Regions from separate parts of the Nonomuraea sp. NPDC026600 genome, predicted to be linked through region 3. Evidence: riboswitches for the same ligand, from Rfam matches in the RefSeq annotation. Region 3 holds a riboswitch; each other region holds the start of a gene.
What was found. A riboswitch is a leader RNA that binds a small molecule or an ion and turns the genes downstream of it on or off. The one in region 3 is predicted to bind cobalamin.
Positions count from the first base shown of each region.

Region 1 (7,530 bases), 350 kb from region 3:
CGCGGGCCGGGAGGTGTGCGTGCTGGCCAGCGGCGATCCCATGTTCTACGGCGTCGGCTCCACGCTGGTGCGCCTCCTTGGCACGGCCCGGGTACGGGTGCTGCCGCATCTGTCGTCGCTGTCACTGGCGTGCGCCCGGCTCGGCTGGCCCGCCGAACAGGTGACGGTGGTCAGCCTGGTGGGCCGTTCCCTGGCGACGCTGAACGCCGCCGTGCTGCCCGGACTGCGGGTCGTCGTGCTGGGCTCCGGTCTCGACACCCCGTCGCGGGTGGCCGGGCTGCTCGTGGAGCGCGGGTACGGCCCGAGCCCGATGACCGTGCTGTCGGACCTGGGCTCGGCGGCGGAGTGCGCGCAGGCGGGGACGGCCGAGAGCTGGACGGCCGCCGCCCGGTCCAGCCTGCACGTGATCGCCGTCGAGTGCGTGGCGGGGCCGGACGCCGAACCGCTCGCGCTGGTCCCCGGGTTGCCCGACACGGCGTACGAGCATGACGGGCAGCTCACCAAGCGCGAGGTCCGCGCGGTCAGCCTGTCGCGGCTCGCGCCCCTGCCCGGAGAGCTGCTGTGGGACGTGGGAGCGGGTGCGGGCAGCATCGCCATCGAGTGGCTGCGCGGCCACCCGTCGTGCGCGGCCGTGGCGGTCGAGAGCCGGGCCGACCGGGCCGCCGCGATCCGGCGCAACGCCGACGTCCTCGGGGTGCCCGCGCTGCGGGTCGTCATCGGCAGTGCTCCGGCGGCGCTGGAGGGACTGCCCGCGCCGGACGCGGTGTTCGTCGGTGGCGGCGCCACCGTGCCGGGGCTGCTGGAGCGCTGCTGGGCGGCGCTGCGCCCCGGCGGCAGGCTCGTGGTGAACGCCGTCACCCTGCAGTCCGAGGCCGTCGTCGGGGAGTGGTACGGCCGGCTCGGCGGCGATCTGGTGCGCCTGGCCGTACAGCGGGCCTCGCCCGTCGGCGCCTTCACCGGGTGGCGGCCCGCGATGCCGGTGACCATCTGGTCGATCACCAGGAAGGACATGCCATGAGCGGGTACTTCATCGGGGCGGGTCCGAGGCCATGACCGTGTACTTCATCGGGGCCGGCCCCGGAGCCGCCGACCTGATCACGCTACGCGGGGTGCGGCGGCTGGAGTCCTCGCCGGTGTGCCTGTACGCCGGTTCGCTGGTGCCCCGCGAACTCCTGGAGTCCTGCCCGCCGTCGGCCAGGCTGGTCGACACCGCGAACCTGACGCTCGACGAGATCATCACGGAACTGGTGACCGCGCACCGGGCCGGGCTGGACGTGGCGCGGCTGCACTCCGGCGACCCGTCCGTCTTCAGCGCCGTGGCCGAGCAGATGCGGCGGCTGGACGCGCTCGGCGTGCCGTACGAGGTGGTCCCGGGGGTGCCGGCGTTCGCGGCGGCCGCGGCCTCGCTCGGCAGGGAGCTGACCGTGCCCGGGGTCGGCCAGACGGTCATCCTGACGCGCGTCTCGGGGCGCGCCACGCCGATGCCCGACGGCGAGGACCTGGCGACGCTCGGGGCGAGCGGCGCGACGCTGGTGCTGCACCTGGCCGTACAGCGGATCGACGCGGTGGTCGCGGAGTTGCAGCCGTCCTACGGGCCGGGCTGCCCGGTCGCGGTGGTGGCGCGGGCCAGCAGGGCGGACGAGGTGATCCTGCGCGGGACGCTGGCCGACATCGCCGACCAGGTCAGGGCGGCCGGGATCCGGCGTACGGCGGTCATCGTCGTGGGCCGGGTGCTGTCGGCGTCGGAGTTCCCCGACAGCCACCTCTACAGCGCCGATCGGACGAGAACATGCGACGGGTCCTGATCCTCGGCGGCACGGCCGAGGCCAGGGCGCTGGCCGCGGAGCTGGCCGCCGACCCGGGCGTGCGCGTCGTGTCGTCCCTGGCCGGGCGGGTCACCAACCCGCGGCTGCCGGTCGGCGAGGTGCGCGAGGGCGGGTTCGGCGGCCCTGAGGGGCTGGCCGCCTGGCTGGTCGCCGAGGGAGTCGACGCGGTGGTGGACGCCACTCATCCGTTCGCGGCGCGGATGACCGCCTCGGCGGCCGTCGCGTCGGCGAGCACGGGTGTGCCGCTGCTGGTCCTGCGCCGGCCGGGCTGGCAGGAGGGGCCGGGCGACGCCTGGCAGCGGGTCGGCTCCCTGGGGGACGCCGCCGACCTCCTGACCGAGCCTGTGCGGGTGTTTCTCACCACTGGGCGCCGGAGCCTGCCGGTCTTCAGCGGGCTCGCCGGGGTGTGGCTGCTGGCCAGGTCGGTCGATCCGCCTGAGCCGCCCGTCCCCGCCAACGTGTACGTGCTGCTCGACCGTGGGCCGTACACGGTCGAGGGCGAACTCGCGCTCATCCGCGAACACCGCCTCGACGTGCTGGTCACCAAGGACAGCGGTGGTCAGCTGACCACCGCCAAGCTCACCGCGGCCCGGCGGCTCGGGCTACCCGTGATCATGGTGAACCGGCCGCCGCTGCCCGAGGGTGTCCGGCTGGTGGACACCGTGGCGGCGGCCGTGGAGTGGGTTCACGGGTAGCGGCGCGGGGTGTAGACGGTTCCGCTCTTCGTCACGCGGGTGGTCGAGGAGCCGACGATCAGCAGGCAGCGCATGTCCACGCGCGCGGGATCCAGTTCGCCGAGCGTGGTGACGGTGACGCTCTCGTGCGCGCCGCCGACGTCGCGGCCGACCACCACGGGGGTGGCCGCGTCGCGGTGCTCCAGCAGCACGTCACGGGCGGCGGCGAGCTGCCAGGTACGGCTGCGCGAGGCCGGGTTGTACAGCGCCAGCACCAGATCGGCCCGGGCCGCGGCGGCCAGCCGCTCGGCCACCACCTCCCACGGCTTGAGCAGGTCCGACAGCGACAGCACGCAGTAGTCGTGGCCCAGCGGCGCGCCCACCCGGCTCGCCACGGCCTGCGCGGCGGTCAGCCCGGGCACCACGCGTACGGGCACGTCGGGGAAGTCCGCCGCCGCCTCCAGCACGGCGCTGGCCATCGCGAACACGCCGGGATCGCCGGAGGAGACCACCGCCACCCGCGCCCCTTCGCGCGCCAGATCCAGCGCGTGCCTGGCCCGCTCGGCCTCGACCCGGTTGTCGGTGCGGTGGCGGCGCTGGCGCGGGTTGGGCGCCACCCGGTCCACGTACGGGCCGTACCCGACCAGGTCGGTGGCCGCCGCCAGTGCCTCCTGCGCTTCCGGCGTCAACCACGGCCGTCCGGCGGGGCCGAGCCCCACCACGGTGACCTCGCCGGCGACCTCGGCCGGCGCGGGCGTGGGGACGAAGGTCCGTTCGGCCGGGCTGGTGAGCAGGGCCAGCGAGAAGTACGGCACGTCACTGGGGTCCACGTCCTTGAGCGGCGCCACTCGCTCGGCCCCCATGGTGGCGCGCTCGACGTACCAGGCGTCGTCCAGCCGCCCGGCCTCGGCCAGCGCGTCGCGTACCTTCCCGAACGTCCTGCCCAGCTTGAGCACCGCGGCCGAGTCGGTGGCGCGCAACCGCTCGGCCAGCGCCTCGGCGGGCAGCGTGCCGGGCAGCACGGTGAGCACCTCGTCGCGTTCCACCAGCGGGCGGCCCAGCACGGCGGAAGCCGCGCTGACCGAAGTGACGCCGGGCACCACCTCGGTCGGGTAGCGGTGGGCGAGCCGCTTGTGCAGGTGCATGTAGGAGCCGTAGAACAGCGGGTCGCCCTCGGCCAGCACGACCACGGTCCTGCCCGCGTCCAGATGCGTGGCCAGCCTGGCGGCGCAGTCGGCGTAGAAGTCGTCGAGCGCGCCCTGGTATCCGCCCGGATGGTCGGTGGTCTCCGTGGTCAGCGGGTAGAGCAGCAGTTCCTCGATCTGCCCTTCCCTCATGTACGGCAGCGCGATGGAGCGGGCGATGCTGCGGCCGTGCCTGGCGGCGTGATAAGCGATCACCTCGGCCTCGCCGATCAGCCTGGCCGTCTTCACCGTGACCAGTTCCGGGTCGCCGGGACCGAGGCCCACCCCGTACAGCCGTCCGGTCATCGTGATCACTCCGCTTCGCTCGCGATGGCGTTGACCGCCGCCGCCGTCATCGCACTGCCGCCGCGACGGCCGTGCACCACCAGGTATTCGAGGCCGCTGTCGGCCAGCGCCCGCTTGGACTCGGCCGCGCCGATGAAACCCACAGGGATGCCGAGCACCGCCGCGGGTGTGCCCGCTCCTTCCGCGACCAGTTCGAGCAGCCGGAACAGGGCCGTCGGCGCGTTGCCGATGGCCACCACGGCGCCGTCGAGCCGGTCACGCCAGAGTTCGAGCGCCGCGGCGCTGCGGGTGGTGCCGAGCCGTTCGGCCAGCTCGGCCACGCCCGGAGCGCCGAGGGTGCACAGCACCTCGTTGCCCGCGGGCAGCCTGCGCCTGGTCACGCCGGAGGCGACCATCATGGCGTCGCAGAGCACCGGAGCACCGTGGCGCAGCGCCGCACGGGCCCGCGTGACGGCCGACGGTGACCAGTCCACGTCGTTCACCAGGTCGGTCATGCCGCAGGCGTGGATCATCCGCACCACCACCTGGGCCACCTCGGGCGGGATCCCGGTGAGGTCCGTCTCGGCGCGGATGGTGGCGAACGACCGTCGGTAGATCTCGGCGCCGTCTCGGATGTAGTCGGTCACTGCTGCCTTTCCTGGTATCCGTCGGCTGTGGCGACCATCTGAACGACCGGCCCTCGGGGCAGCCCACAGCGCCGCTCGCAGCCGGCCCAGTGCACGGGCACGGCCATGGGACCATCGCGGCCCGCCACCCAGCGCCGCGCGTCTTCCCGCACATCGGCCAGCGATTTGGCGCAGCCGGGGCGGCCGGTGCACGCGGTCACGCCCACCCAGGGGGACGCCGGATCGGTCACCAGCCCGGCCACGTCGAGCAGCCGCGCCACGCGGCCGGCGTCGGCGCGGGACAGGTCGAGGAACACCACGGTCCGCCACGGCGTCAGCCGCACGGCGACGCCGGGCTCGGCGGTGGCGATTGCGCGGGCCTGGACGGCGGTCAACCGGCCGAGCGGGACCACCGCCTCCAGCGTCACGTGGCCGTCCCGCTGCTCGGCGAGCCCCGCGCGCCGTGCCTCCTGGGCGGATGGCGGGCCGTCGATTGCGACGCCGCCCAGCCGGGCGGCGATTCTGGCGGCGCCGTCCGCCAACTCCCCGATCCGCCACGCGGTGCGGTCACGCTGGGCCTCGTCATCGCGCGCAGGGGTGGTCTCCCGTTCGTCGAGGAACGCCTCGGCTGCGGCGATCATGTAGGACACCGCCGTCTCCCCACGTACGGAGAGTCCGGCGTCGCTGCCCGCCAGCAGCAGCCGGGCGGTGCCCCCCGCGCAGGCCGCGAACGTGACATCCGCGCCGAGCCCCACCACGTCGCCGCTCCCGTCGTCCAGCGCGAACAGGAACCGACCCGGCAGCCCGGCCAGACGGGGACATGCGCACAGCGCCCGGTCCAGCGCCTCCACCAGCGGCTGCGTGTCGAGCAGGCCCGCCGGTCCGCGTCCGCTCAGGGGTGAGGCGACGATGTTGCGCACCCGCTCGTGCGCGGCCGACGGCAGCAACCCGGCGGCGGCGATCCGCTCGGCGAAGGCGGTGGCCGAACGCAGGCCGCGCACCTGGACGTTCGCCCGGGAGGTCAGCTCGATCACCCCTGAGCCCAGGTCGGTGGCGCAGGCGGCCAGCTCGCGAAGCTGGGCGGCCGACACCGCGCCGCCGGGCAGGCGGACCCGGGCGAGCGGGCCGTCGGCGGCCTCGTGCACCTGTAGCGCCCCCGGACAGGCGTCGGGGCGCACACGTCCGGAAAAGTCGGCTATGGACACGAAGAGGATGGTAACGCCAGTTTCTTGCGGTGGTTGCCCCTGCCGTGGTCTGATCGGGAGGCGATAGCAATGGGAGGAAGCCGGTGCGAAACCGGCGCGGTCCCGCCACTGTGACCGGGGAGCGAACCCCACGAAGGCCACTGTCCGGCAACGGATGGGAAGGCCGGGGTGAGCGCTGATCCGGGAGCCAGGAGACTCCTGCCGTCGTGACACCCACGACCGGGGCGAGGACCCCGAGGGAGGATTGCGCCGTGCTCGGCGACAGCCATACCGTCCTGCTGCTCTCGACTTCCGACACCGACCTGCTGAGCGCTCGTGCCGGCGGTGCCGCCTACCGCCTGGGCAACCCCGCCAGGCTGGCGGCCGATGACCTGCCCGCCCTGCTGGAGGGCGTCGACCTGGTCGTGGTACGACTGCTGGGCGGGCGCCGGGCCTGGGCCGAAGGGCTTGACCACCTGCTGGCCGGACCACGCCCGGTGGTGGTGCTCGGCGGCGAGCAGGCCCCCGACGCCGAGCTGATGGAGCTGTCCACGGTCAGCGGCGGCGTCTGCGCGGAGGCGCACGCGTACCTGGCGCACGGTGGGCCCGCCAACCTCACCGAGATGCACGCCTTCCTGTCCGACACCGTTCTGCTGACCGGCCGCGGGTTCGCCCGGCCCGAGCCCACGCCCACCTGGGGCCGCCTGGAGCGCGTCGCGCGGGGGGAGAGCGGGCCGGTGATCGGCGTGCTCTACTACCGGGCGCATCATGTGGCGGGCAACACCGCGTTCGTCGAGACCCTGTGCCAGGCCGTCGAGGACGCGGGCGGTCGGGCGCTGCCTGTCTTCTGCTCCTCCCTCCGCACCGCGGAGGCCGGCCTGCTCGACATCCTGCGCACCGCCGACGCGCTGGTGGTGACCGTACTGGCCGCGGGCGGCTCCCGCCCGGCCACCGCGGGCGCCGGCGGCGACGACGAGGCGTGGGACGTGGGCGCGCTGGCCGAGCTGGACGTGCCGATCCTGCAGGGGCTCTGCCTGACGACCAGCAGGCAGGCGTGGGCGGAGAACGACGACGGTCTCTCCCCGCTCGACGCCGCCTCCCAGGTGGCGATCCCCGAGTTCGACGGCCGGATCATCACGGTGCCGTTCTCGTTCAAGGAGATCGACGAGGACGGGCTGACGGTCTACGTCGCCGACGCCGAGCGGGCCGCCCGGGTCGCCGGTCTCGCCGTACGGCACGGCCTGCTCAGGCACACCCCGCCCGCCGAGCGTCACCTGGTCGTGATGCTGTCGGCCTACCCGACCAAGCACTCCAGAGTCGGCAACGCGGTCGGCCTGGACACCCCCGCCAGCACGGTGAGGCTGCTCGCCAGACTCGCCGAGGCCGGCTACGACCTGGGCGACGGCTTTCCCGGCGTGGCCGAGCAGGACGGTGACGCGCTGATCCACGCGCTGATCGCCGCGGGCGGCCAGGACCAGGACTGGCTGACCGAGGAGCATCTCGCGGGCAACCCCGTGCGCATCTCCGCGGAGTCTTACGGGCAGTGGTACGCCACGCTCCCCGGCGACCTGCGCGCGGACATGGAACGCCATTGGGGCCCGCCGCCGGGCGCGCTGTTCGTGCACGAGGGCGACATCGTGCTGGCCGCGCTGCGGGCGGGCAACGTGGTGGTGATGGTGCAACCGCCGCGCGGATTCGGCGAGAACCCGATCGCCATCTACCACGACCCCGATCTGCCGCCGAGCCACCAC
Region 1 covers NZ_JBEZYD010000002.1:295,639-303,168, forward strand. The annotation lists gene cbiE (precorrin-6y C5,15-methyltransferase (decarboxylating) subunit CbiE) at 1-1,018, shown strand, start outside; gene cobM (precorrin-4 C(11)-methyltransferase) at 1,050-1,805, shown strand; gene AB0F17_RS05045 (cobalt-precorrin-6A reductase) at 1,790-2,521, shown strand; gene AB0F17_RS05050 (precorrin-2 C(20)-methyltransferase) at 2,512-3,990, opposite strand; gene AB0F17_RS05055 (precorrin-8X methylmutase) at 3,996-4,616, opposite strand; gene cobG (precorrin-3B synthase) at 4,613-5,800, opposite strand; cobalamin riboswitch at 5,814-6,021, shown strand; gene cobN (cobaltochelatase subunit CobN) at 6,052-7,530, shown strand, end outside.
Region 1: it holds a riboswitch for cobalamin, as region 3 does, so the genes downstream of both, cobN (cobaltochelatase subunit CobN) here and AB0F17_RS06415 (ABC transporter substrate-binding protein) in region 3, are expected to answer to the same signal.

Region 2 (7,530 bases), 340 kb from region 3:
GTCGCCACCGTCGTCTTGCCGCTGCCCGACGAGGGCGCCGCGATGACCAGGCGCGGGACTACCACTCGATGCCCTTCTGCCCCTTCTGCCCGGCGTCCATGGGATGGCGTACCTTGCCCATCTCGGTCACCAGATCGGCCGCCTCCAGCAGACGTTCGGGCGCGTCCCTGCCGGTGATCACCACGTGCTGGCTGCCCGGTCTGGTGGTGAGCGTCTCCAGTACGTCGTCCAGGTCGAGCCAGCCCCACTTCAGCGGGTAGGTGAACTCGTCCAGCACGTAGAAGCGGTAGGTCTCGGCGGCCAGATCGCGTTTGATCTGCGCCCAGCCCTCGCGTGCGTCGGCGGCGTGGTCCTCCTCCGTGCCGGGCCGCTGGATCCACGACCAGCCCTCGCCCATCTTGTGCCAGGTCACCGGGCCGCCCTCGCCGGTGGCGCCGAGTACGGTGAGCGCCCGTTCCTCGCCGATGCGCCACTTGGCCGACTTCACGAACTGGAACACGCCGATCGGCCAGCCCTGGTTCCAGGCCCGCAACGCCATCCCGAAGGCCGCCGTCGACTTCCCCTTGCCGGGGCCGGTGTGGACCATCAGCAACGGCCTGGTGCGGCGTTGCCGCGTGGTGAGGCCGTCGTCCGGGACGACCTCGGGCCTGCCCTGCGGCATGTCAGACCGCCTTCCTGTAGTCACGTACGACCGAGCCGAGGTCGGACAGCGAGTCGAGCGAGATGACCGGCGCCCGCAGCCGGAGCGCCAGCTTGACGGCCAGACCGAGCCGGACCGGGCCGCTCTCGCAGTCGACGACCACGCTCGCCGTGCCGCCGAGCAGGGCCGCGGCCCGATCCACGTCCCCGCCCGAGGTGGCGCGGCCGTCGGTGACCACCACCAGCAGCGGGCGCCGCGCGGGGTCGCGCAATCGTTCGACACGCAGTACTTCCGCCGCGCGCGCCAGTCCGGCCGCCAGCGGGGTGCGGCCCCCGGTGGGCAGCGCGCGGAGCCTGGCGGCGCCCGCCTCGACCGACGAGGTCGGCGGCAGCGCCAGCTCGGCGGTGGCGCCCCTGAAGGTGACCAGGCCGATCTTGTCCCGCCGCTGGTAGGCGTCGAGCAGCAGGCTCAGCACGGCGGTCTTGACCGCGGTCATCCGCTTGCGGGCGGCCATCGAGCCGCTCGCGTCCACCACGAACAGCACGAGGTTGCCCTCCCTGCCCTCCCGCACGACCTCGCGCAGGTCGCCCTCGCGGAGCAGCAGGCCGGGTCCCGTTCGCCCGCGTTCCTTCTGGTACGGCGCCGCGGCCAGCATGGTCGCCGGCAGGTGGAGGTCACGGACCCGCCCGGCAGGCGGCCGCGAGCCGGTGGCGCGGCCCCGCGACGTCCGCGCCCGCGACCGCCGTCCCGCCGCGCCCTCGCCCAGCCCCGGCACCTTCAACAGCGGCACCCGGTACGGCTCCGCGACCACCGCCACCTGGCCGCCTCCCGGCGTCGCCGCTGAGGTCGCCGGAGCCTCGGGTTCGCCCTGGCCGGGGCCTCCCTGCCGTTCCATGGTCGAGTCCGCCGGATCGTCCCGGCGCGAGCCCGCCGCCTCCTGGGGGCGTGAACCCGCCGGGCTCCCCTCGCGGTCGCCGGGCCCGGCGTCTCCAGAACCGCCGTCCGGCCGGTCAGGGCCGGAGGCCGCAGGATCGCCGGGACCACCGGCACCATCGGGATCGTCGGAGTCTCCGGGATCGCCAGGGCGGTCGGCGCCTCCGGGATCGTCCGGGCCGTCGGGGCGTTCGTCCTCTCCCGTCCGGGCCAGCAGGTCCTCCAGCAGCGACTCGTCCAGCCCGGGCGCGTCGAACGGGTCACGCCGCCGCCGGTGCGGAAGCGACAGGCGGGCGGCGGCACGTACGTCCTCGGTCGTCACGACGTCCCTGCCCTGCCATGCGGCGTGCGCGATGGCGGCGTTGGCCGTGACCAGGTCGGCGCGGAGCCCGTCCACCTCGAACGCGGCGCACACCGTGGCGATCTGCGTGAGCCGGGCGTCGGGCAGCCGCACCTCGGGCACCCTGGCCCTGGCCCGCGCGATCCGGTCGGCCAGGGCCGACTCCTCCGCCGTCCACCGGGCGGCGAAGGCGCCGGGATCGGCGTCGAAGGCCAGGCGCCGCCGTACCACCTCGGCCCGTTCGCCGGGGTCGCGTGACGCCTTCACCTCCACCGTCAGGCCGAACCGGTCGAGGAGTTGCGGCCGTAGCTCGCCCTCCTCCGGGTTCATGGTGCCGACCAGGAGGAACCGGGCCGCGTGCCGTACCGACACCGACTCGCGCTCGACGTAGCAGATCCCGAGGGCGGCCGCGTCCAGCAGCAGGTCCACCAGATGGTCGTGGAGCAGGTTCACCTCGTCCACGTACAGCACGCCGCGGTGGGCGGCGGCCAGCAGGCCGGGCTCGAACGCCTTCACGCCCTCGGTCAGTGCCCGCTCCACGTCCAGCGAGCCGGCCAGCCGGTCCTCGGAGGCGCCGACGGGCAGCTCCACCAGCGAGGCGGGGCGGCGTAGCCACTGCTCGCCCGGCTCGTGCGGCCCGTCGGGGCACTCGTCGCCCGGCGCGGCGGGATCGCAGGCGAAGCGGCAGCCCGCCACGACGTCCACGGGCGGGAGCTGGGCGGCCAGCGCGCGGACGATGGTGGACTTGGCGGTGCCCTTCTCGCCGCGTACGAGCACGCCGCCCACGCGCGGTGAGACGGCGTTGAGCACCAGCGCCAGCTTCAGGTCCGCGAGCCCGACGACGGCACTGAACGGGTAGGTGACGATCAAAGGGTGGCCTTCCGGTTGACATGCGCGACGCGCCAGCCGCCGCGCGCGCTGGACAGTTCAGTGGTGGACAGCGGCGCCAGGTCGAAGCGGTTGGCGGCCAGTGGGCTCAGCCCGAGCGCGTGGCCGAGGGCGGCCCTGATCACCCCCACGTCGCAGACCACGATGGCGGGGGACCGGTGTTCCGCGTCGAGCCAGGCCGCGACGCGTGCCGCCAGCGCGGCCAGGCTCTCCCCGCCGTGGGGCGCGGCGTGCGGGTCGGCGAGCCAGCTCGCCAGGGCGTCCGGCTCGGCCTCCGCGACCTTCGCGTACGGCACGCCGCTCCAACTGCCGTGGTCGGCCTCCGCGAGAGCCTGGACCACCGACGGCAGCAGTCCCATGGCGACGGCGGTCTGGCCGGCGGCCCTGGCCGGGGCCACCAGCGCGCGACCCGTCCAGGACCTGGCCCTGGCCAGGGCCGTAGCTCTGGCCAGGCTCGACGGGTCGGCGTTCTCGTCCATGGGGAAGCAGGCCGACCGTGTTCCCGGTGTGCCGGCCTGCCGTACGAACAGCACCTCTCAGCTCGGCGTGGGCACCGCGACGGGAACCGCGGCCGGGCGGCGGGCCGCCCGATCGCAGGCCCAGCCGAAGAGCACGCCGAACGCGGTCCAGAAGACGAGCTGCGTACCCAGCGACGCGAGCCTGAACTCCCACAGCAGGGTCGCGGGGAAGTTCGCGGGCACCTCGTTGACTCTGGGCAGCAGCCACCAGGCGGCGACCACCGGCACCAGGAACGTCACCACCGTGACGATCCAGCGTGCCCACGGCCCGCCCTGCGTCCGCCGCCCACTCGCCACCGCGATCGCGGTCGAGGCCAGCCCGACCCCGATCATGATCACGTAGAGCAGGGTACGGCTGTTGATCGTCTCCGGATCGCCGACCGCTGGTGGATTGGCGGGATATTTCAGGAACGGAATGAGGATGATGGCCACGAAGGCGGTGGCGGCGGCGGCCAGCGCCAGCCCGCCCTCGGAGCGAGGACCGACCCGCCCCCTCAACCCCGCGAACACCAGGGCGAACACTCCGCCCACGGCCAGCCCGTACAGCCCGGTGGCCAGGAACAGCCCGGCTTTCTGGCCGGGTCTGCTGACCACCGCCTCCTCTCCATGATCGTGACCGGCCGCCTCGGCCGCGGGCGGCTGGGCGGCTTCTTCCAGGGCGATCGCGCTGTCCACACTCGGCTCACCGAAGGCGAACGCGAAACCACCGGCGATCAGTCCGGCCAGCAGGCCCAGAAGCAGCCCTCTGACCAGCAGGGTGCGTACCACCTCGCCGCCTAGTGGCACGGCACGCCGAGCAGGTGCCGCCCGTCATGCATGAGTTCGTGGAGGTAGTTGCCGGTCTGTGAGATCGCTCCGTTGTCCATCAGAACCAGATAGGCCACCAACAGGAGCAGGGGTACGGCCAGCAGCCATGGGCGCAGGCGGGGGAAGGGAACGGACGTGGGAGTGGTCAGGCCACTCATAGTGCCTCCTCGGGGATGACGCGTCCCAACTAACGAGGTCACGGTGGCCAAGCGACCTGGCTCCCGGGATCTATGTCCCGGATACAGTGGCGCGTCCGCACCGGCTTCTCACCGGATTTCCCTTGGCCAATCGTGAAATCTACCGGAACGTATCTCTTCATCCCGTTCGAGTCAACACGCACAACAAGAACGCCCAGCTCACGGACCCCTCGGCCGGACCGCCTCGACGCGGCCGAACGGATCCCGGCCGAGCCTCACACCCGCACGTCCACCTGGGCGACGAGCCGCAGGGCGCTCTTCCGCGACCGGGTCAGCCGTATGGCCAGCGCGGCGAGAGCCGGCACGGGCAGGGTCAGGTACATCAGTCCGGCCAGCCGCTGATCGGCCGCCACACCCGACGCGCCGCGCGGAGTCACCTGCGAGAACCACTCCTGGGCCAGCGGCGGCCCGGACAGCAGGAACAGGCCGACCACCACCTGTACCGCGACGACGGCCACGAGCACCCACACGCGATCCCGCCGCGTGATCGGCCGCGGCAGGGGATCGACCCCGGCCAGCAGCCAGCAGCACAGCAGCCCGGTGCCGAAGAACAGCACCTGGGTGAGCAGGTGGACCGCCTGGTTGGCGGCCGACCAGGCCAGCCAGCCGGTGCCGTACAGGACGACGATCGGCAGCACGTAGACGGCCAGGAGGGCGATCGGATGAGTGAGCCGCCCGGCCAGGCGGCTGCGCAGGATGGCCGAGGCGATGTCGCCGTACTGCGATCCGGGGGTGATGGCCCGCGCGGTCAGCGTCAGTGGTGCCCCCAAGGCCAGCAGCAGCGGCCCGATGACGTTGAGCACGGTGTACTGCAGGGCGTGCGCCGACGGCATCGCCCGCGCGTAGCCGCTCACGCCGCCCACGAGCACCGCCGCCAGCACCGCCAGCCCGGCGAACCAGGCGACGGTACGGCCGGCCGGCCACGGGTCGCCGGCCCGGGCGAGCCTGCGCAGCCCGGCCAGATAGCCGGCGGCCGGAAGCGCCAGGGCGAGCAGGACCAGCGGGTTCAGCCGGATCTCGGTGATCAGCGCGCCGACCGAGTAGGGCGCCAGGTCGTAGCCCAGAAGGTCGTTGTGGCCGCCGCTGGCGGGCGGCGCGGAGCGCGACAGGCCGGCGGCCAGTCCGGTGGCCGCGGCCATCACCATCATCTCGCCGGTGGCCAGCCGGGTGAAGGTGCCTCGTGTCGTACGTTCGGCGATCGCGGCGATGGTGCGGCGGCGGTGGATCACCCCGAACACGCCCAGGGCCACCAGCGCCGTCACCTTGGCCAGGACGAGCACACCGTAGCGGGTCGTCCACAGTTGCGACACCGTGTCCATCCGGACCCAGGCGCCGGCCACGCCGGACACCGTCACCGCGACGAAGCAGCACAGGGCGAGCGTGCTGAACCTGGACACGACGCTCTCAAGCCGGTCCGAACGGCGGAAGTGGACCAGCACGGCCGCCAGTCCGCCGACCCAGACGGCCGCCGCGAGCAGGTGCGTCATGAGCGCGGAGACCGCGATGTCGTGATCTCCGGCCGACGCGGCGTGACCGACGTAGACCGGAGGAAGCAGGCCGAACCCGGCGGTCACCAGCAAGGCGACCCCCGTCCACCGGGGGAGCCCGGCCTCCGCCATCCGGGAGGAGGCGAGCACCACGACCGTGGCCGTGCACGTCACGACGAGCATGGCCTGCGTCGGGGGGAGGGTGGTGCCGAAGTTCAACAGCGGGAAGTCGCGGAGTACCTCGTTCGCCGGCATGCTGAGGATGTTCGACAGCGTCAGCAGGTAGGTCATCAGCGCGCAGACCGCCCAGGCCAGCGCCCACCAGCCCGCCGCGCGCACGCAGGCGTGCGCCTCCGGCGCGTCGCGGGGGGCGAGGACCACTCCGGCGACCAGCGTTCCCACCGTGGCGATGGAGCACAGGTCCAAGGCCAGCCGCGTCACCGACAGTCCCCAGACGGTCAACGGGCCGGGAGTCGGCAGTCCCTTGATCGGCGGCGGCGGTCCGCCTCCGCCGATCCACAGAGCGCCGGCCAGCGCCAGGAGGCCGACCGCGATGGCCAGACCGCCGTACAAGAGAGCCCGACGCCCGGGTAATAGCACCGCGTCCTCCTTTGTCGGGAGCATCCCTCAGTTGGGCAAGCGTCCCCTATGGACGGGTACGTCCGCACCCTTATCGGGGTTCGACTATCGCGTGGATCTTCCGAGAAGCGCGGCACCGCCACCGGCATCGGCGGCGGCGGCGACCGCGGCGACCGCGGCGGGCGCTGTGGCTTTCGAAGCGGCGGACGGGCCGGGAAGGTCCACGCTGTAGGCGTAGACCGCGGCGGCGGTGGCGATGGCGCCGGTGTTCAACGCGAGGGCCTTGTCGTCGATGTTGGCCACGGTGTCGCAGGCCTTGTGGTAGCACGCGTCATAGGGCTGGCCCGCCGTGCCGCCGAACAGGGCCGCCTCCTCGACCGTCTTGATGCCCTCGCCTCCGGTGAACAGGCCGCCGGACGGGATGCCGGCGTCGATGAACGGGCCGTAGTCGGAGCGGCCGTCGAAGTCGGTGCCGCCGTGGCCCTGGTTCAGCGTGTCGAAGTACTTCTCAAACAGCTTCTCGATCTCGTCCGACCCGGCCGGCCCGGCCGGAGCGCCCGTGGCGTCCGAGTCGTCGCCGTCGTAGATCTTGAAGGCGTAGTTCGGCGAGGCGATCATGTCGTAGTTGAGGTAGAGCTTGATCTTGCTCCGGGCGCTGGAGCTCAGGCTGTTCACGTAGAACTTCGAACCGAGCAGGCCCAGCTCTTCGGCGCTCCACCAGGCGAAGCGGAGCCTGTTCCGGGTGGGGACCTTGCCGAGTGACTCGGCGACGGCCAGGAGCGCGGCGCTGCCCGAGCCGTTGTCGTTGATGCCCGGCCCGGCCGGCACGGAGTCCAGATGCGCTCCGGACATGACGACCTTCCTCGACTCGCCCCACGTGGAGTCGGCGATCACGTTGTCAGTGGCGCGGAGCTCGCTGATCGTGTCGGTCTTGAGGTGGACCACCGTGCCCGCGGGGGACGACAGCTCCTCGCCGACCGCGAAGCTCGCGCCGACGACCGGGATGGGGACGGGCGTACCGAGGTTGCCCTGCGGAGTCGTGGTCCGGCCCGGCTGACCCTCGTTGAAGATGATCGCGGCCACGGCGCCGGCCGCCTGGGCGTTCTGCGCCTTGAGCAGGAAGGTGCAGGTACCGCGCTGC
Region 2 covers NZ_JBEZYD010000002.1:306,634-314,163, forward strand. The annotation lists gene AB0F17_RS05070 (cobyrinate a,c-diamide synthase) at 1-65, opposite strand, end outside; gene cobO (cob(I)yrinic acid a,c-diamide adenosyltransferase) at 59-661, opposite strand; gene AB0F17_RS05080 (magnesium chelatase subunit D family protein) at 663-2,783, opposite strand; gene AB0F17_RS05085 (histidine phosphatase family protein) at 2,780-3,280, opposite strand; gene AB0F17_RS05090 (CbtA family protein) at 3,338-4,087, opposite strand; gene AB0F17_RS05095 (CbtB domain-containing protein) at 4,096-4,284, opposite strand; adenosylcobalamin (AdoCbl) riboswitch at 4,329-4,413, opposite strand; gene AB0F17_RS05100 (cytochrome c oxidase assembly protein) at 4,539-6,410, opposite strand; gene AB0F17_RS05105 (M28 family metallopeptidase) at 6,495-7,530, opposite strand, start outside.
Region 2: it holds a riboswitch for cobalamin, as region 3 does, so the genes downstream of both, AB0F17_RS05095 (CbtB domain-containing protein) here and AB0F17_RS06415 (ABC transporter substrate-binding protein) in region 3, are expected to answer to the same signal.

Region 3 (7,530 bases):
CGCGCGACGACTTCACCTCGCTCATGACCTCGCTGATCGGCTCCGAGCTCAGCCACCGCGAGGTGGTGGAGCTGATCTCCACGATCCTGCTCGGCGGCAACGACACCGTGCCGAACCAGCTCGCCAACAGCGTCCTGCGCCTGCTGCGCGAGGACGCCTGGCCGGTCCCGCCGCCGCTGATCCAGAACGCGGTCGAGGAGTGCATGCGCATCGACGGCGCGGCTCTCGGATCGTTCCGGTACGCCACAACGGATATTTCGCTACATGACGTGATAATTCCGGAAAAGTCGTTGGTGCTGCTCTCCATCGACTCCGCCGCCCACGACGAGAGCGTCTTCCCCGACCCGGAGCGGTTCGTCATCGACCGGCCCAACGCCGACGCCCACATGGTGTTCGGCTACGGCATCCACTTCTGCGTGGGCGCCGCGCTCGGCCGGCTGCAACTCCGCACCGCGCTCGACGTGCTCGGCCGCCGCCTGCCCGACCTCAGGCTCGCGGACGAGCCCATCGTCTACCGCAAGTCGATCGTGGGACGGGGACTGACGGCCCTGCGGGTGACGTGGTGAGTGCCGCGCCGGGCCGGTTCGACGGGCAGGTCGCCCTGGTGACGGGCGCGGGTTCGGGCATCGGCGCGGCGTGCGCGTCGCGCCTGGCCGCCGAGGGCGCCTGCGTGGGCGTTCTGGACGTGCACGCGGCCGGCGCCAAGTCGGTCGCCACCGCCATCCGCGCCAGGGGCGGCACGGCCACGGCGCTCACCTGCGACGTGTCGGACGAGAAGCAGGTGGCCGGGGCGGTCGTCGACCTGATCGCCTCGTTCGGCCGCCTGGACGTCGTCCACTCCAACGCGGCCGCGCTCGGCCCCGGCACCTACGGCCGCGACCAGGACCTCGAAGACCTCGACGTGGCCGTCTGGGACCGCACGATGGCGGTGAACCTGCGGGGTGCCCTGCTCATGGTCAAGCACGCGGCCCCCGCGATGTCCGACGGCGGCGCCTTCGTCCTCACCTCGTCGGTCTCGGGCCTGCTGGGCGACGTGGCGCACGTCGCCTACGGCACCTCCAAGGCGGCGCTGACCGGGTTCATCCGCTACGTGGCCACCAAGTACGGCTCGCGCGGCATCCGCTGCAACGCCGTCGCCCCCGCCCTGGTCCTGACCGACGCGGCCGCGCAGGCCCTCGGCCGGGACCGGCTGGCCGACAAGGCGGCCGAGCGCCTGCTGCCCTGGGCCTGCACCCCGGAGGACGTGGCCGACCTCGTCGCCTTCCTCGCCTCGGGCGAGTCGCGGTGCATCACGGGACAGACCATCGTCATCGACTCCGGAACCCTCGCCCATCGCCCCGAGCACGCCCTGCGCCAATGGCGCGACGCCGCTGAATCACTCTAGGGTGCTTGAAGCGGATCAAAAGGGGGCGGAATGGAGCCGGTGTCGGTCGGGTTGATCGGAGCGGGGCCGTGGGCGGAGCGCGCGCACGCGCCGATGCTGGTCAAGAGCCCGTATCTCCGTTTTGCCGGGGTATGGGCGCGCCGTCCGGAGGCCGCCGCCGGGCTGGGGGCGCCGGTGTTCGAGCGGGTCGAGGAGCTGTTCGACGCGTGCGAGGCCGTGGCGTTCTGCGTGCCGCCGGCCGTACAGGCCGAACTGGGGGTGCGCGCGGCGCGGGCCGGGAAGGCGCTGTTGCTGGAGAAGCCGCTCGCCGACTCGCTGGAGAACGCGCGGCGCCTCGCGGACGCCGTGCGCGAGGCCGGAGTGGCCTCGCAACTGGTCCTCACCATGCGCTATACCTCGCAGGTCAGGGCGTTCCTGGCACGCTGCGCCGGCATCGAGGCGTTCGGCGGCCACGCCGCGAACATCTCCAACGTCCTGCTGGGCGGCCACCCCTTCGGCACCCCGTGGCGGCTCGAACGCGGCGCGCTCCTGGACGTCGGGCCGCACGTGATCGACCTGCTCGACGCCGCGCTCGGCCCGGTGACCGGCGTCCGCGCGCACGGGAACTCGCTCGGCTGGACCGGCCTGCTGCTCGACCACGAGGGCGGCGCGGTCAGCGAGGCGTCGCTGTGCATGGCCGCCGCCGGCGACCTGCCGCCGTCGAGCATCGCGGTGTACGGCAGAACGGGCAACGCGGTGCTGCTGCCCGGTGACGACGATCCGTTCGTGACCATCGCCGAGGAGTTCGCGCGGACCGTACGCGAGGGAGGCGGGCACCCGCTGGACGCGGCCCACGGGCTCCGGCTGCAGCGGATCATCGCCGAGGCGGAGACTCAGTTGGGGACCCCTTGACTTAGCGTCCAACTGGAGCATTGATAGCGTCTGTCCGACGCGCAGAGTTGCAGCGAAGTCCGGTGCGAGTCCGGCGCTGTCCCGCAACTGTCATAGCCAGGTCGCCTGCCTCCGCGCTGACGTCATCAACCCTCGTGGAAAAGGGTGATCCGTCGCTCTCAGCGGGTCTCTCGGTTCCGACAGTGTGAAAGGACTTCTCGTGAGGCCCGTACGCACGGCCTTCGCGGGCGCGCTGCTGGGAACGCTCGTTCTGACCGGATGCGGCCAGAACAGCACTACCACCACCCCGTCACCCGCGAGCTCAGCCACCTCCGCCGGCTCGACGAGCTCCACCGCCTACCCCGTGACGGTCGAGGCGGCCAACGGCAAGGTCGCCATCGCCAAGAAGCCGGAGCGGATCGTCTCGCTCTCCGCCAGCCACACCGAGACGCTCTTCGCCATCGGCGCGGGCCCCCAGGTCATCGCGGTGGACGACCAGTCCAACTACCCGGCCGGCGTCCCCAAGACCGACCTGTCCGGCTTCAAGCCGAACGTCGAGGCCATCGTCGCCCAGAAGCCCGACCTGGTCATCGTCTCCAACGACATCGACAAGATCGTCGCCGAGCTGGGCAAGCTGAACGTGCCGGTCCTCCTGGAACCGGCCGCCACCAAGCTCGACGAGGCCTACGACGAGATCACCGACCTCGGCGCCGCCACCGGCAACACCGACAAGGCCGGACAAGTCGTGACAGACATGAAGGCGGCCCTGGACAAGCTCGCGGCGAACGCCCCAAAGGACAAGAAGCTCACCTACTACCACGAACTCGACCAGACCCCCTACGCGGCGACGTCGAGCACGTTCATCGGGCAGATCTACGGCATGTTCGGCCTCACCAACATCGCCGACAAGGCGCCGGACCCGGCGGGCGGCTATCCCAAGCTGTCGGCGGAGTTCGTCGCCCAGGCCGACCCCGACCTGATCTTCCTGGCGGACGTGAAGTGCTGCCAGCAGAGCAAGGACACGCTGGCCAAGCGGCCCGGCTGGAAGGGACTGTCGGCCGTCAAGGGCGACCAGGTGATCCAGCTCGACGACGACATCGCCTCGCGCTGGGGCCCGCGCGTCGTCGACCTGGCCCAGACCATCAGTGACGCGGTCGGCAAGGCGGCCACCCGCTAGTGAGGTCCAGCCCGATGTGGACGGCGGGTGCGCTGGGCGTGCTCGCGGTCTCCATGGTCGCCGGGCTGCTCGGCGGGGCCGCCGACATCTCGCCGTGGCAGGTGGTGCTCCAGGCGGTCGACTGGCTGCCGTACGTGCACGTGGACTCGGGGCTGGCGCCCGTGGAGCAGGGGCTGCTGTTCGAGCTGCGGCTGCCCAGGGTGCTGGTGGCGGCCGTGGTCGGCGGGCTGCTGGCCATCGCGGGGGCCGGTTACCAGGGGGTGTTCCGCAACCCGCTGGCCGACCCCTACCTGCTCGGCGCCGCCGCCGGAGCCGGGCTGACCACCACCGTGGTCATCGTGCTGGTGCCGACCCCCGTGGTCGGCATCCCAGTGGCCGCCTTCGTGGGGGCCGTTGGTGGGGTGTTCCTGGCGTACGTGCTCGGGAACACCGCCGGGCGCGCGGGCGGCACCGCCACGCTGGTGCTCGCCGGGGTGGCCGTCACCTCGTTCCTCACCGCGATCCAGACGTTCATCCAGCAGTTCAAGGTCGAGGAACTGCAGCGCATCTACTCCTGGATCCTGGGCGACGTGGGCGGCGGGTGGGACCAGTTCTGGCTGGTGCTGCCGTACGCCGTCGTCTCTTCGGTGCTGCTGCTCGCGCACGGGCGGATGCTCGACGTGCTGTCGGTGGGGGACGAGGAGGCCAGCAGCCTGGGCGTGCGGGCCGGTCGGGTACGGCTGGCGGTCCTGCTGGCCGCGTCCCTGGCCACTGCGGCGGCCGTGGCGGTGAGCGGTCTCATCGGGTTCGTCGGCATTGTCATCCCGCACGTGGTCCGGCGGCTGGCGGGCGGCTCGTACCGGATCGTGCTGCCGCTGTCGCTGATCGGCGGCGCCGCCTTCCTCGTGCTCGCCGACCTGATCGCGCGCACCGTCATCGCCCCCGCCGAGCTGCCCATCGGGGTGGTCACCATGTTCGTCGGCGCGCCGTTCTTCGTGGCCATCCTGCGCATGACCCGGCAGACCGCCACATGACCGGCACCACTGAGCCGGCAGCGGCCCGGCCTGCTCGGATGATCGAGACCAGCGCTCTCTCGGTGCGGCTCGGCGAGCGGGAGGTGCTCACCGACGTCGATCTCGCGGTACGGCGCGGCGAATGGCTGGCGATCATCGGCCCGAACGGCGCCGGAAAGTCCACCCTGCTCAAGGCCGTCATGGGCGTCGTCGCCCACCGGGGCGACGTCACGGTCGGCGGCCGGGCCGCGAGCACCCTCAGGCCGAGGGACAGGGCCAGGCTGGTCGCCTACGCGCCCCAGACGCCCTCACTGCCGCCCGACATGACCGTGTACGACTACGCCCTGCTCGGCCGCACCCCGTACATCCCCTACCTCGGCAGGGAGAGCCGCCACGACCGGGAGGTCACCGGGTCCGTGCTCGAACGGCTCGACCTCGCCGAGTTCGCCGAGCGCCGGCTGGGGGAGCTGTCCGGCGGCGAACGGCAGCGCGTGGTCCTGGCCAGAGCGCTGGCCCAGCAGGCGCCCGCGCTCCTGCTCGACGAGCCCACGACCGCGCTCGACCTCGGCCACCAGCAGCAGGTGCTGGAGCTGGTCGACCGGCTCAGGCTCGCCGACGAGCTGACCGTGGTGACGACGCTGCACGACCTGACCCTCGCCGGCCAGTACGCCGACAGGCTCCTGCTGCTCGCCGGCGGCCGGGCCGTCGCCGCCGGGCAGCCGGGACAGGTGCTCACGGAGGCGCTGGTCGGCACGCACTTCGACGCCCGGGTGGAGATCTCACTCGGTCCCGGCGGGCGGCCCGTCGTGCACCTGGTCAGGGGGATCTCGTGAAGGGAGTCTGGTGAAGCTGGCGTATCGGGTCGAGGACGGGGTGCGGCTCGGGTCGCTGCTGTGGGAGTTCGGGCCGGGGTGGCGGATGGTCTCCTCGGCGCTGCTGGGCGGGGGGATCGGGGCGCGTACGTGGGTGCTGAACGCGCAGGTCGTGGCGGGCTACTCGCGGATGGACCCGGTCGATCACCTTCGCGAGCTCGGGCCTGACGGCCTCGGGGTGGGGATGATGACGGCGGCCTCGGTGGAGCGGTACGCGCGGGCGGTGGACGGGGAGGTGGAGGTCGTGGCCACGGTCGGGTTACGCGTCCCCACCTGGGCCGCCGCCCCCGAAGGCGCCACCGACCCCGAACTGGCCCCGATGCTCGCCGAGCCGGCCGCCGCCGACCCCGGGCCGACTCCGATGCCCATCGAGACGGCCGCCACCAGGCCGCCCGTGGGGACGATCAACCTGATGGCCGTGATGCCGGTCGCGATGACCGATGCCGCCCTGGTCAACGCCGTGATGACGATGACGGAGGCCAAGTCGCAGGCGCTGATCGAGGCGGGCTTCCCGTGCACCGGCACCGCCTCGGACGCCCTCTGCCTGGCCGTACGCGCTGACGGCCCGGAGGAACTCTTCGGCGGCCCCCGCTCGACCTGGGGCGCCCGCCTGGCCCGCGCCGTCCACTCCGCCGTTCACCAGGGCGCGGCCTCCTGGCACCCCCGCACCTAGCTCGCCGTACCTGGCTCACTGCGCCTACCTCACCGGACACCCTTCACCGCGCGTACCTCAGCGGGCCCGGCTCACCGCGCCTACTTCACCGGACACCCTTCACCGCGTGTACCTCAGCGGGCCCGGCTCACCGCGCCTACCTCCACCTAGCTCACCGGATCTGGGTGGCGCGTCAGGCCGTAGTCCTCCTGGGCGCCTTGTTCGGTGACGCGGCCTGCGGCGAGGTCGGCGAGCACCGCTTCGTGGTCCCGCTCGTACGGGGAGCCCATTCCGCCTCCGCCCGTCGTCTCCACCACGAAAGCCTCACCTGCGGCGAACCGCACATTGTTCACCTTCGACGCGAGCCGCTCGACCGCCCCGTCCAGGTGCCGCTTGAAGAAGCCGCCGAGCCGCCCCGGCAGCCCGCCGTCGCGTCCCGGCGGGGCCAGACGCAATCGGTCGCCCCGCGTCGTGACATGGCAGTCCGCCAGGAACCGGTACACGGTCCGCGACCCCAGCCCGCCGCGATGCCGCCCGGGGCCGCCGGAGTCGGGGATGGTCTCGATCGACTCGACGACCAGCGGGCAGCGGCTCTCCACCGGCTCGGCCTGCGGCACCGAGTTCCGGCCGATGCCGAAGTGCACGCCCGTCGCATCCGGCCCGTCGAGCCCCTGCCGCGCGCCGACACCGCCGAAGTCGTACGAGAGGTGGATCCAGTACGGCGCCCTGACGGCCGCGATGGAGAACGGCTGGAGGATGCCGCTGGGCGCGATCGCCCGCTCCGGGACGGCGTCCGACAGCGCCTGGAAGATGGCCTCCATGGCCGCGTAGATCGGCACGTACCGCCCGCCGCACGGGTAGGGGGAGCGGGCGTTGAGCAGCGACCCCTCCGGCAGCCGCACCTCGATCGCGCGCAGGCAGCCGTCGTTCATGGGAATGGTCGGATCGAGGAAGCAGCGCACCGCGAACACGGCCGCGGCCAGCGACTGCGACGCGGACGCGTTGATCGCCGCCGGCACCTGCGACCCGGTCCCAGCGAAATCCACCACAACCCGCACCTCGGGAACCCGGGGAACCCGCGTCTCGGGAACCCCGGCGATCACCTCGGGGGACTGCGGCTCGACGCCCGCCGAGCCGCCCTGTCCGGCGCCCTCGGAGGGGTCGTGTTCCAGGGTGATGGCAACCCGGATGTAGTGCGATTTTTCGTGATCGATCCCGTCGTCGTCGATCGGGTAGGACGCCTCGAAACGGCCCTCGGGCAGGTCGGCCAGCGCGGTCCGCGTCCTGGCCTCCGTGTAGTCGAGGTAGTCGTCGATCCCCGCCGCCAGCCCTTCGGCGCCGTACTCCGCGACCAGCGCGCCGACCCGGGCGGCCGCCACCGCGGTGCCCGCCACGAGCGCCCGCACGTCGCCCATGACCTTGTCCGGTGTACGGCTGTTGGCCCGGAGAATGGCCTCCACGGCCGGTTCGAGACCGCCGGACGTCGCCAGCCGTACAGGAGGAAGCTGGAGCCCTTCGAGGAAGATGTCGGTGGCCAGCGGCGCCATGCCACCGGCGGACAGCCCGCCCAGGTCCGACACGTG
Region 3 covers NZ_JBEZYD010000002.1:648,902-656,431, forward strand. The annotation lists gene AB0F17_RS06400 (cytochrome P450) at 1-566, shown strand, start outside; gene AB0F17_RS06405 (SDR family oxidoreductase) at 563-1,384, shown strand; gene AB0F17_RS06410 (Gfo/Idh/MocA family oxidoreductase) at 1,415-2,275, shown strand; cobalamin riboswitch at 2,283-2,403, shown strand; gene AB0F17_RS06415 (ABC transporter substrate-binding protein) at 2,475-3,431, shown strand; gene AB0F17_RS06420 (iron ABC transporter permease) at 3,446-4,444, shown strand; gene AB0F17_RS06425 (ABC transporter ATP-binding protein) at 4,441-5,256, shown strand; gene AB0F17_RS06430 (adenosylcobinamide amidohydrolase) at 5,267-5,968, shown strand; gene AB0F17_RS06435 (hydantoinase B/oxoprolinase family protein) at 6,115-7,530, opposite strand, start outside.

Region 4 (7,530 bases), on a different contig from region 3:
TCCCGTTCGACAACAACGACACCGTGTACGGCGGAAGCGGCGGCGACCTCCTCGAAGGCCGGATGGCCAACGACAGCCTGTACGGCGAGGAGGGCACCGACCTCATCGACGGCGGCAACGGCAACGACTACCTGGACGGCGGCCCCGGCAACGGCGACGTCCTACGCGGCGGCGACAACGACGACACGCTCCGCGGCGGGGCGGGCCTCAACGACGACGGCGACGGCGGGCCCAACTTCCCCGGCCAGGACAAGTGCGCGCTCGACCTGGAGACGCGTACCGGATGCGAGCAGATCATCCCGTGATCGCAGTCGAGTAACCCCGTCCTCTACGGCGCAACCCATTGACGACCCTGGCGTCGCCACTTACGGTTCTTATTGCGAATAACTCGCAATTGCGAGATACGTGCAAGCTATCCATGAGGAGGATGGCCATGGCACATGTCGCATTCGAAGAGATCGAGGACCTCACGGTCTGCGTGAGGGCACACACGCCGGCAGTCGACACCGAGTTCGCCTGGAACGAGGACGACGACAAGTGATCGACCGCGGGAGACCGCCCCCGGTCTCCCGCACCGCAATCCCCGACCTCGCACCTCCGGAGGCCTGCCGGATGACCAGCCCGCTCCGCATCGCCCCCGGATACCAGCTCTACCCTGGCGCCAACGGCACCTGGCGCTGCCACGAGCCCGACGGACGCGTGACCCGCATCCTGGCTCCCGACACGCTGATGCGGCGCCTTCCCGAAGCCCTGACCGGCTCCGTTCCGATGGACGAGGACCTGACCGACCTGCTGCAAGCCCTGGAAGAGCGCGGGATACTCACCCGCCAAGACAATGTTCCGCTCCTGGCCGATCGCGAACCGGCGTACTTCCCGGTCGCCGTGGTCCTTGCCGCGACCACCTTCGCCCCAGTCACCGCCGTCACCGACGTCGCCCGCGACCTCAACCTCGTCATCGCCGCCGGCGACCGCATCATGACCATCCTCAACACCCCAGCGCCCGTCACAGACCGCGTGCAGGCGCCACCCCCGGGCCCCATCGAGCCGCGCGTACGCTTCGACGACGTCCGCTTCCGCTACGGCCCCGACCTCCCCGAAGCGATCACCGGCGCCACCTTCGACATCGCCCCAGGCCAGTCCATCGCCCTGGTCGGCCACTCCGGCGCCGGCAAATCCACCTGCGCCAACCTCCTGATGCGCCTGTGGGACGTCACCGCAGGCACGATCACCATCGGCGGCCACGACATCCGCGACTTCCCCCAAGAAGACCTACGCCGGATGATCACCCTCATCCCCCAGGACGTCTACCTGTTCAACATCCCGCTACGCGACAACATCCGCCTCGGCCGCCCCGACGCCACCCACGAGGAGGTCGAGGCCGCCGCCCGCGCCGCCCACGCCCACGAGTTCATCACCGGCCTGCCCGACAGCTACGACACCCTGCCCGGCGAACTCGGCGCCCGCCTGTCCGGCGGCCAGCGCCAGCGCATCGCCATCGCCCGCACCCTGCTCAAGGACGCCCCCATCCTCATCATGGACGAGGCCGTTTCCAACCTCGACGCAGAAAGCGAGCAGGAGGTCGCCGCCGCCATGTCCGCAGCACGGCGCGACCGCACCACCCTGGTCATCGCCCACCGTCTGTCCACCATCCGCACCGCCGACCACATCGTCGTCCTCGACGACGGCCACATCGCCGAAACCGGCACCCACGCCGAACTCCTCGGCCACCCGGGCGCCTACACCCGGCTACTCGCCACCCAACTGGCCGGGCATTGACGATCGCCAGGACTACCACGACGGCGAGGCGGACATCGCTGGCCGACCGCCGTCGGGAGGGCTGGATGCTCGCCCGGCTGACTTCGACTCTGGGGCGGAGCGTTCCCTGGATCCGAGCCAGGCGCGTCGAGCAGGAGTCAGGCGAGGCGAGCGTGGAGCGCGGCTAGGGTCGCGATATGCGCATCGTGTCGTTGTTGCCCGCCGCCACCGACATCGTGGCGGTGCTCGGGCTGGGTGGTGACCTGGTCGGACGGACGCATGAGTGCGACTGGCCGCCCGCGGTGGTGGAGGCGGTGCCGGTGGTCACGGCGGCCGAGTTCGCCGCGGATCGGATGAGCAGCAGGGAGATCTCCGATGCGGTGGGCGGTGCCGCCCACCAGGGTTCGTCGCTGTACACGCTCGACGTCGAACGCCTGGCGGACCTGGCCCCCGATGTGGTGCTGACGCAGGACCTGTGTGAGGTGTGCGCGGTCTCCTACACGGGGGTGTCGCGGGCGGTGCGGCTGCTCGACTCCGGCCCACGGGTGATCAGTCTCGAACCGCGCACGCTTCCTGAGGTGCTGCGCTCCATCGAACACCTCGGCAAGGCGCTTGGAGTGGCGCACGCGGCGTCCCAGCGGGTCGCCGAGCTGGAAGACAAGCTCGCGGCAGTGCGGTCCACGGTCGCGGACCGGCCGAGGCCACGGGTGGCGGCGATCGAGTGGCTGGATCCGCTCTGGCCCGCCGGCCACTGGGTCCCCGAGCAGATCCGGGCAGCGGGCGGTGAGCCGCTGCTGGCCGAAGCGGGCGAACACACCACCGCCATCGACTGGGAGAGGGTGCGGGCCTCCCAACCCGAGGTGATCCTGCTGATGCCCTGCGGCTTTCCTCCCGAGCGAACGCGAGCGGAGTGGCGCCTGCTGACTCGGCACCCGGGCTGGGCCGACCTACCGGCGGTCCGCGCGGGCCAGGTGTGGGTGCTGGACGGTCCGGCGTACTTCAACAGGCCCGGGCCGCGCGTGGTACGAGGGGTGGAGGTCCTTGCCCAGGTGCTCCACGGTGTGCACGCCGGCGCTCCCGTCAAAGCTGGGGAAGCGCATCGGGTCTGATGGATGGCGCGCGCTTTGTCGTTGATGGGTGGTGTGCGAGCATGGTCAGCGTTGGCGAGCGCGGAACGAGGAAGCCGGTGTGATTCCGGCGCGGTCCCGCCACTGTGATCGGTGAGTGATCCCCGGCGAAAGGCCACTGCCCACGGGTGGGAAGGCCGGGGTGAGCGTCGACCCGAGAGCCAGGAGACTCACGCGGTCGCCTCCTCGAAGACATTGGGGCGGATCTCCCCAAGAGAGGACGGTGACCGCCATGCCGCGCCCCCTGCCAGAGGTGGCCGTGTTCGCCGGGTCAGCCGCCGCCAAGATGGTGGAGCCGTCCGGCCTGCAGCCCGCGGACGAGCGCACGCTCGCGGCTGCTGTCGCCGACATCACCGCCATCGGCGGCTACTTCGAGCTCCTCCTTCCGGGCTCGGATGACTCCGACTGGCACCAGCTTCCGGACCTGCTCACCGGCTCTCACGTCCTGGCAGCGAAGATCGACGAGGTGGCGGACCAGCTCGGCACCCGTGAGCGTAGAATCGCCGCCTCCATCCTGTTCCAGGGTCTGGCCGCCCACCTGTGGTCCCCGCCCCTCGGTATGGTCGTCGGGAACAGCCTGCTGCTCGACGTCCTGCCTGAGAATCTCCGCTGGCGCCCCATTCCCAGTGGTCCGCTGCCGCTGCGCGCCGACCGCCTGACGGGCTGGCATGTACGCGCTCCGGACAAGGTCGCCGCGCTGCTCCATCGCAAGGTCGTCAGCGAGCAGCTTGAACCGCTGGCCGCGACGATCACCGGCATCGTCAAACTGGCGCCCGGCCTGTTGTGGGGCAACGCCGTCTCCGCCCTGGCGGGCACCGTCCATACCTTGGCCCAGCAGAGCCCCGGCCTGGCCGCCGCAGCTGTGGGCCTCGGCCGCGACCTCCTGGAGATCGGATTGCTGCGCGGCACTGGTGAGCTGGCCGAGCCGACGCCCGGCCACCCGTTCTTCGTCCGGCGCAGCTGTTGCCTCTACTACCGCCTACCCAGCGGCGGCAAGTGCGGCGACTGCGCCCTCATCCCCGACAAAACCCGCCGCGAACAGTGGGAGCGGGCCGTACGGGGATCCGGAGAGACCTGAACGAACACGATGACCAGCCTAGGTAGTCGCGAACTAGCTCGCGCTGTCCTTGAGGGAGCTGCCGTCGTTGGTGGCCACCTCATGCGCCACCGTGATCAGCCCGTCTTCCAGCTTTAAGTCGCTCCATGAGGCCGGGGCGCGCCGCCACCCCGGGCTGGGCAGGCGTGCCTCGCAGGTTGTCGAGAAGTTGTCCAGGCGCTGGAAGAACTGCCACAACCAGCGACCGCCGCGACCGAGTACGGCGAGCAGGCCAAGCCCAGCGGCGACGATCCCTGCGGCCACGAACACGTCGAGCGTGAGGTTCCCGGTCAAAGAGGTTCTCCCTTGCTACGGGTGTCCAGATCCGGACAGGCGTGAGGGGTCAACCCAGAGGATGCTTGGGCGTCTCACAGGTCCCCATCTCTCCCTGGAGTCGCGCCAATGGGCTATCCGCAGCAGCCTCAGGATCCGTACGGCCAGTCAGGGCCGCAACAGCCCTATGGCTATGGCGGGCCTCCACCGCAGTACGGGTACGGTTACCAGCCGCCCACCAGCCCGCCGCCTCCACCGCGCCGAAACGTGGGCCTGATCGTGCTGTTGGCCGTTGGCCTTCCCCTGATGCTGTTGGGAGGCTGCGCCGCTTTGGTCGTGGTACTTGGGGACACCGGCCGGGATGTTGTAGTCACTGAGGCCGACTCGCCGAACATGGTCTTGCCGTCCCGCGAGCCAGCGTCGAAGCAGCCGACGGAAGAGGCGACGGCGGAGGCGGCGAAGAAGGAGCCGTCGACGGCGGCGGTCGGCGGCTCGATCACTCTGCAGGGAACGGATCCCGGGCTGAAAATGACCGTGACGGTGAACCAGCTGGTGAACCCCGCCTCGCCGGCACAGGACTTCCTGAAGCCGAAGAGCGGCAACAAGTTCGTCGCCGTTCAGGTAACGCTCGCCAACGTTGGCCAGGCTGTGTACAGCGACGCTCCGGGAAACGGGGCCATGCTGATCGACGGCGAGGGCCAGCAGTACCGGTCGACCATCTATGAGGTGCGGGAAGGCCAGGCGTTCGGCGGCAGCGCGACGATCAACGCGGATGATTCTCGCAAGGGCATGATCGTGTTCGAGGTGCCGGAGTCGGCGAAGCTGGTCAAATTCCAGTTCGCGCTGAACAGCGGTTTCGCTGATCAAAAGGGCGAATGGACACTCAACTGATGCAACAGCCGCAGTTCCCGCCGCGATACGACGGTTAGGCCCCCGGCTCCGGAACGCCGCGCAGCCGCTTGTTCTCGGCGGCGAGCTCGTCGCGTTCGGCTTGAACGTCGTCCAGCGCGACAGACAGGACAGCCGCCTCGTACACGGGCATCCCCCATCCGCTGCTTCAACCGGGCGGCAACGGCTTCCAGATGCTACCCCGGTCACGTCCGGACAGTGACCTGGAAGACCGTGCGCGGTCCGGCAGATGATTGTTGAACCAGCTCCACGATTCGAGGCTCACCCACGAGGCCGAGACTGGGCGGCAGCCTCTTGCCCCGGAACTTCTCACAAACACATTTCTCAACACCAACCAAAACAAAACGTATGCTTTAGGCCCTCAATGGACCTATGCACGTACTTTGGGCCGCATGAACTGGATCGAACGCTTGTCAGACTTCTGGTACGGCAACCGGGGGCGCTGTGGCAGGACCGCAGGGTAGCGACTCGATTCAGGGCGCGGTGGTGGAGTCGTCTCGCCTGGACGATCTGCTGATTGAAGCCGTGTTCAGCGCCGGGGCCCATTTCGGCATCGTGTATGTCCTGGACGCAAGCCGTCAGCTCCTGCAGATGGAGACGACGATAGGGCTTCCTGCCGCTATCGCCCGAACCTGGTCCAGGATCAGGACGAATGATCGCGTGCCCGTTGCGGTCTCGGTGCGTGAGCGGCGGCTGACCTGGCTCAGCGATCGGGTGGACCTGGCCCGCGAGTTCCCGGCGGCGGCACTGTCGCTGCCGTACCACTTCGCGATGGCCGCCTCTCCGGTCTGCTCCGGTGGTGCCATCTGGGGCGGGTTCGTCCTGGGATGGCCTACGGGAGGCGAGTCCGGGCTCACCCGGTGTCAGCTCGACGTCATCGACGACACCTGCGCCAGAATGGGCGACCTGCTTCGCCGGGCGAGTGAGCGGGGCCGGCCGATCATCCCCAAGCCCTTGCCCCGGATCTTGGACCCAATCCAGGCTCACCGGCCGTGGCCGTACGCCGGACTGACCGCGCTGGCGTGTCTCAACTGCCTGCCCGAGGGCTACTGTCACCTGGACACGCACGCGCGCATCACCCTCATCACGGCGCCGGCCGCGGAGTTGCTGGCTGCGAAGGCGTCCGAGATGGTCGGCCAACGCCTGGGCACGGCGCTGCCCTGGCTGGACGACCCCATCTATGAAGACCGCTGCCGGACCGCGATCGTCAGCCACCGGGCCACCCAGTTCGCCGCCCGCTGCCCCGACGGGCGGCGGCTGTTGTTCCAGTGCTATCCGAGCCTGCCCGGTATCACCATGCGGATCACGCCCATCACCACGTCCGAGGCTCCCGTCGAGGATGCCGACCGGCGTCCGCGGGTGATCGGGCAACACGGCATGTTGCACCTGGCGGTCTCCCTGGCACGGGCGATGACCGCGCAGGATGTGGTGGACCTGGTGGCCGACCACGTCATGCCGGCGTGCGACGCCCAGGCGATGGCCATCCTCACCTGGGACAGCGGCCGGATGCGCGTGGCCGCCTCACGCGGCTACAGCCAGCAGGGCCTGGAGGGGTTCAACGGCCGTCCGGTGGTCCATCCGGTCCGCTGGGCGCGCGGCTATGACGAGGGCAGAGCGGCGTTCTACGCCAACTGGGAGGAGTTCCGCCAGACCTACCCCGACGCCATCCACATCGACAACATGGGCGCCTGGGCGCTGCTGCCACTGGTCGCGCAGGGGCGGTCCATCGGCACATGCGTCATCGCCTACGACCGTCCCCATCAGTTCAGCGACAGCGAGCAGGCCATGTTGACCGCGCTCGGTGGACTGATCACCCAGGCGTTCGAGCGTGCCTGGCTCTACGACAACAAGCACCAGTTCGCCCAGTGCCTGCAGGCGAGCCTGCTGCCGCACGTGTTGCCCCGGATCCCCGGCCTGGACGTGGCCGCCCGGTATGTGGCCGCCACCCCGGGCATGGACATCGGCGGCGACTTCTACGACCTGATCCGCCTCAGCGACAGTACGGCCGCGGCCGTCATCGGCGACGTGCAAGGCCACGACATGACCGCCGCCGCGCTCATGGGCCAGGTACGCACCGCCATCCGCGCCCACGCCACCGCCGGCGCCGACCCGGGCGAGGTGCTCGCGCACACCAACCGGCTGCTCACCGAGCTGGACACCGACCGCTTCACCAGCTGCCTGTACGTCAGCTTCGACCCGCGTCGGCGCACCGCCGGCCTGGCCAGCGCGGGTCACCCACCGCCGGTCCTCGGCCTGCTCGGCGCCCCGGCCGAGGTCATCGACACCTCCCCAGGCCTGCTGCTCGGCATCGACCCCGACGCCGAATACGTCACCACGGACGTGAACATGCCACCCGGCGCGGTCATGGCC
Region 4 covers NZ_JBEZYD010000029.1:19,395-26,924, reverse strand. The annotation lists gene AB0F17_RS45430 (calcium-binding protein) at 1-305, shown strand, start outside; gene AB0F17_RS45425 (ATP-binding cassette domain-containing protein) at 613-1,776, shown strand; gene AB0F17_RS45420 (cobalamin-binding protein) at 1,953-2,864, shown strand; cobalamin riboswitch at 2,879-3,075, shown strand; gene AB0F17_RS45415 ((2Fe-2S)-binding protein) at 3,115-3,960, shown strand; gene AB0F17_RS45410 (hypothetical protein) at 3,994-4,272, opposite strand; gene AB0F17_RS45405 (DUF4352 domain-containing protein) at 4,381-5,142, shown strand; gene AB0F17_RS45400 (GAF domain-containing SpoIIE family protein phosphatase) at 5,821-7,530, shown strand, end outside.
Region 4: it holds a riboswitch for cobalamin, as region 3 does, so the genes downstream of both, AB0F17_RS45415 ((2Fe-2S)-binding protein) here and AB0F17_RS06415 (ABC transporter substrate-binding protein) in region 3, are expected to answer to the same signal.